Regions from separate parts of the Pseudomonas sp. FG36 genome, predicted to be linked through region 1. Evidence: predicted binding sites of a transcription regulator. Region 1 holds the regulator's gene; the other holds the start of a gene.
The links. The regulator FliA, encoded in region 1, starts transcription of late flagellar genes. The targets are predictions, from matches to a motif close to CTAAAGTTTNNNNNNNNNNNGCCGNTAA.
Positions count from the first base shown of each region.

Region 2: the regulator FliA is predicted to act here: its motif matches at 1,361-1,388, upstream of ACODS9_RS24195 (methyl-accepting chemotaxis protein).

Region 1 covers NZ_JBMDJQ010000014.1:103,448-105,646, reverse strand. Annotated here, with positions in the region: gene ACODS9_RS13430 (protein phosphatase CheZ) at 1-465, opposite strand, end outside; gene ACODS9_RS13425 (chemotaxis response regulator CheY) at 485-859, opposite strand; gene fliA (RNA polymerase sigma factor FliA) at 964-1,704, opposite strand; gene fleN (flagellar synthesis regulator FleN) at 1,701-2,199, opposite strand, start outside.
Region 2 covers NZ_JBMDJQ010000046.1:4,199-6,397, forward strand. Annotated here, with positions in the region: gene ACODS9_RS24195 (methyl-accepting chemotaxis protein) at 1-1,285, opposite strand, end outside; gene ACODS9_RS24200 (GNAT family N-acetyltransferase) at 1,787-2,199, opposite strand, start outside.

The sequences.
Region 1 (2,199 bases):
GCTGTGCGTCAGGAAACTGTCCACACGCTTGACCAGCTCACGGAACTCCGGCGCCGCCACCTCGCGGCGCATGAAGCGCTGCCAGTCGGCGGACAGGCTCTGGGCCTCGGTAGCAAGGTCGTTGAGCACCGGGGTGCACGCCTCCGCCAGGTCCATGGTGCGGTTGGCCGCACCTTCGGTGAGGCGGACCACGTAGGAGAGGCGCTCGGCGGCATCGGTAATCTGCGACACTTCCTCGGCCTGCGGCATGGCCGGGTCGATCTGGAAGTTGACGATTGCACTGTGCAGTTCGCGGGTGAGCTTGCCGACTTCCTGATACAGCCCGCGGTCGCGGGTCTGGTTCAGTTGGTGGATCAGCTGCACCGCCTCACCGAACCGGCCGCGCTCGAGGCTCTCGACCAGCTCCTGGGCATGCTTCTTCAGGGTTGATTCGAACTCACCCAAAGAGTTGTTGGTTGACTCCATTGCGCCCCCCAGACGTGACTCAGCCGTTGACGCGTTCGAAGATCTTTTCGATCTTTTCTTTCAGCGCCAGGGCGGTGAAAGGCTTGACCACATAGCCGTTCACGCCGGCCTGGGCAGCTTCGATGATCTGCTCGCGCTTGGCTTCCGCGGTGACCATCAGTACCGGCAGGTGCTTGAGGCGCTCGTCGGCGCGAACGGCGCGCAGCAGGTCGATACCGGTCATGCCCGGCATGTTCCAGTCGGTCACCAGGAAATCAAAATGCTCGCTGGTGAGCATCGGCAGTGCCGTGTTGCCGTCATCAGCTTCCTTGACGTTGGTGAACCCCAGGTCACGCAACAGGTTCTTGATGATCCGCCGCATCGTCGAAAAGTCGTCAACGATGAGGATTTTCATGTCTTTGTTCAATTAGACCTCCAAGCAGTCTTTAACGCGCTCGGCGCCGAGCGCGCGCTCAATCAATTCGGCACTACAAAAAAACGACTGCACTGAACCCGGGTTCAACGTGCCCGCCACTCCCCAAGGCGGCTGCGCAAACGCGCGGCGCACTGGCTGTGCAACTGGCTGACACGCGATTCGCTGACCCCCAGCACCTCACCGATTTCCTTGAGGTTCAGCTCTTCGTCGTAGTACAGCGCCAGGACCAGGCGCTCGCGCTCCGGCAGGTTGGCGATCGCATCGGCCAGCGCAGCCTGGAAGCGCTCGTCTTCCAGGTCACGCGCTGGCTCCAGCTGGCCGCTGGCACCGTCCTCGTGCAGCCCTTCATGTTCGCCGTCCTGCAGCAGGTCGTCGAAACTGAACAGGCGGCTGCCCAAGGTGTCATTCAAAATCCCGTAGTAATCATCGAGACTCAATTGGAGTTCGGCAGCAACCTCGTGATCTTTAGCGTCGCGGCCAGTCTTTGCTTCGACACAGCGGATCGCGTCACTGACCATGCGCGTGTTGCGGTGCACCGAGCGTGGCGCCCAATCCCCCTTGCGCACCTCGTCGAGCATGGCGCCGCGAATACGGATACCGGCGTAGGTTTCGAAACTGGCACCCTTGCTGGCATCGTATTTGTTGGCCACTTCCAGCAAGCCGATCATCCCGGCCTGGATCAGATCCTCGACCTGGACGTTGGCCGGCAGGCGTGCCAGCAGGTGGTAGGCGATACGCTTGACCAACGGCGCGTAGCGCTCGATCAGCTCGTACTGCGCATCCTTGGCGGCCTTGCTGTACATCTTGAAACCGCTCGCGTTCATAGCACCGGCCCTGCACTGGTGGGCTGCACCAGGCGCTCGACAAAGAATTCCAGGTGCCCGCGCGGGTTGGCAGGCAGCGGCCAGCTGTCGACCTTCTGCGCGATGGCCTTGAACGCCAGCGCACACTTGGACCGAGGGAAGGCCTCATAGACCGCCCGCTGCTTCTGCACGGCCTTGCGCACGCATTCGTCGTAAGGCACGGCACCGACGTATTGTAGGGCGACGTCGAGGAAGCGGTCCGTGACCTTGGTCAACTTGGCGAAAAGGTTGCGGCCTTCCTGCGGGCTCTGGGCCATGTTGGCCAGCACACGGAATCGATTCATCCCGTAATCGCGGTTGAGCAGCTTGATCAGCGCGTAGGCGTCGGTGATCGAGGTCGGCTCGTCGCACACCACCAGCAGCACTTCCTGGGCGGCGCGGACGAAGCTGACCACCGAGTCACCGATACCCGCAGCCGTGTCGATCACCAGCACATCGAGGTTGTCGCCGATATCG
Region 2 (2,199 bases), on a different contig from region 1:
CTGCGGCGCTGCTGCACGAACGCGCCACTTCGTTGGCAGTGGCGACCATCTCGTTGAAGGCAGTGGACACCAGTTCCACCGCCTCGCGCTGGCGCCCGGCGGCCTCGTTCATGTTGCCGGCCATCTCGCTGTTGCTGCGCGAGGCTTCGTGCAGGTTGGTCGAGGCCGCGCCGATGCGCTGGATCAGCTGGCGGATCGCGGCGAGGAACTTGTTGAACCAACCGGCCAGCTCGGCGGTTTCGTCCTTGCCCTGGACCTGCAGGTCGCGGCGCAGATCGCCTTCACCCTCGGCGATCGACTGCAGGCCGGTGCTCACCTGGCCGATGGGCTTGACGATCACCCGCGAGAACGCTGCCGCCACCCCGGCGAAGATCAGCGCCAGCAGCACCACGATCACTGCCGTGACATAGGTCATGCGTGTGGCCGCGGCCATGACCTCATCGTACTCGATCAGCCCGACGAAGCGCCAGCCCAGGCCTGGAGACGTCCACACATTGGCCATGTAGCGCACGCCATCGATCACCACCTCGGTGGCGCCTTGCTCGGTGGCGGCCAACGCCGCGTACGGCGCGCCGAGGTCCTTGAGCTGCTTGAAGCTGTGCCCGGCGTTGCGCGGGTCGACCAGCACGGTGCCGTCCTCGATCAGCATCACGTAGCCGCTGTCTCCCAGCTTGATGCTCTTGACCAGTTCGGTGAGGTTCTTCAGCGACACGCTGACCACGAACACGCCCTTGGCCTTGCCGGCCGCGTCGAGCAGCGCGCGGGCGGTGCCGACCAGGGCCACGTTGTCCTTGTCGTAGTAGTACGCGGCGGTGCGCACCGTCTTGTCCGGGCTGGCCATGGCGGCCTTGTACCAGGGGCGGGTGCGCGGGTCGTACTTGGCCAGTTGTGGGTCATCCGGCCATTTGGCGTAGCTGCCGTCTTCCAGGCCGATTGAAAGGATCGCCGCTGCCGGGTGAGTGGTGCCGTAGCGGGCGAAGGCATCGATGACCCGTTGCGCAGCCTCGGGCATCGGCTGGCTGGCGGCATCGGCGCCGGTGTAGTCCTTGAGCGAGGTGGCCGAGGTGTATACAGGATCCTTGGCCATCTGATCGACGTTCTGCAGCGTGCCATCAAAGAACTGGCGCATGTTGCCGTCGATCTGGCGAATTTCCCGGGTGCTGCCGTCGAGGAACTGATCGACCGCCTCGCTGCGGATGTTCAGCACCGAAATCCCGCCAACCAGGGCGACCGGGATGAAGGCCACCAGTACGAAGGCCAGGATCAGTTTGTTTTTTATTTTCATCGTGACGCCCATCCGTGAGTGTGAAGGGTGTACATGGCCGCTTCGCTAGGGTGGTGGCCACTTGCTACCTTTTCTGTTTCGGCGGGCGGAATATAAACCTTTAGTAGATATTTCGTGTACAGGAAATTAAGGAATTGTCCTGACTTGGCGGGCAAGTAGCAAAAGTGCGTGGGAGCGGGTTTCCCCACGAAGAGGTCTGGGCAGTTGATTCAAGGCGATTACTAAGACTTTCCCCATTTCATGTAGGACGTTTCCCAAGCATGCTTTCGCGGCCTTTCAGCTGTTGTTCTGGCCAGCTGCATTCCTTAGCCTCGCCCAGTCGTTGTCAATTCAACGACCGAGCGTGCACGCCCGAGAATGTGGTTCAAATCGCTCAATGGCGGCTGTACGCGGGAGGCCTTCGGGCCAGCCGGGTTCCTACTCCACGGTCTTGCACACCCGCGTATAGCTGCTTCCCTCGCGCTGAGCGAAAGCGGATATCGAAAGCTCCCATGGCTACCTTCAGTGATCGAGCACCTTGTGATAGGTCACGAATTCCTGCTCGGCCTCATACCCCAGCGATTCATACAGCGCCTGGGCGGCAAGGTTGCTCCTGGCGGTATCCAGGCTCAACCGCTGCGCGCCCTCGGCCTGGAAGATCCCGATCAGTTGCTGCATCAGGTAACGGGCATGACCGCCCCTGCGGATGCGCGGGACAACGAACAGGTCATACAGCCAGTAGAAGCGCTTCATCGCCAGCGAGCAGGTGGCCGGGTACAGCTGGGCAAAGGCGATGGCCTGACCCTCGTCGTCCAGCAGCAGGTAGATCCGCGAGTTGCCGGTTTCGAGGTTGGCCTTGAGGAATGCACGGGAAGCGGGGAGGTCATCTGCCTCCTGGTAGAACATCCGGTACTGGTTGAAGAGGTCCGCGGCGG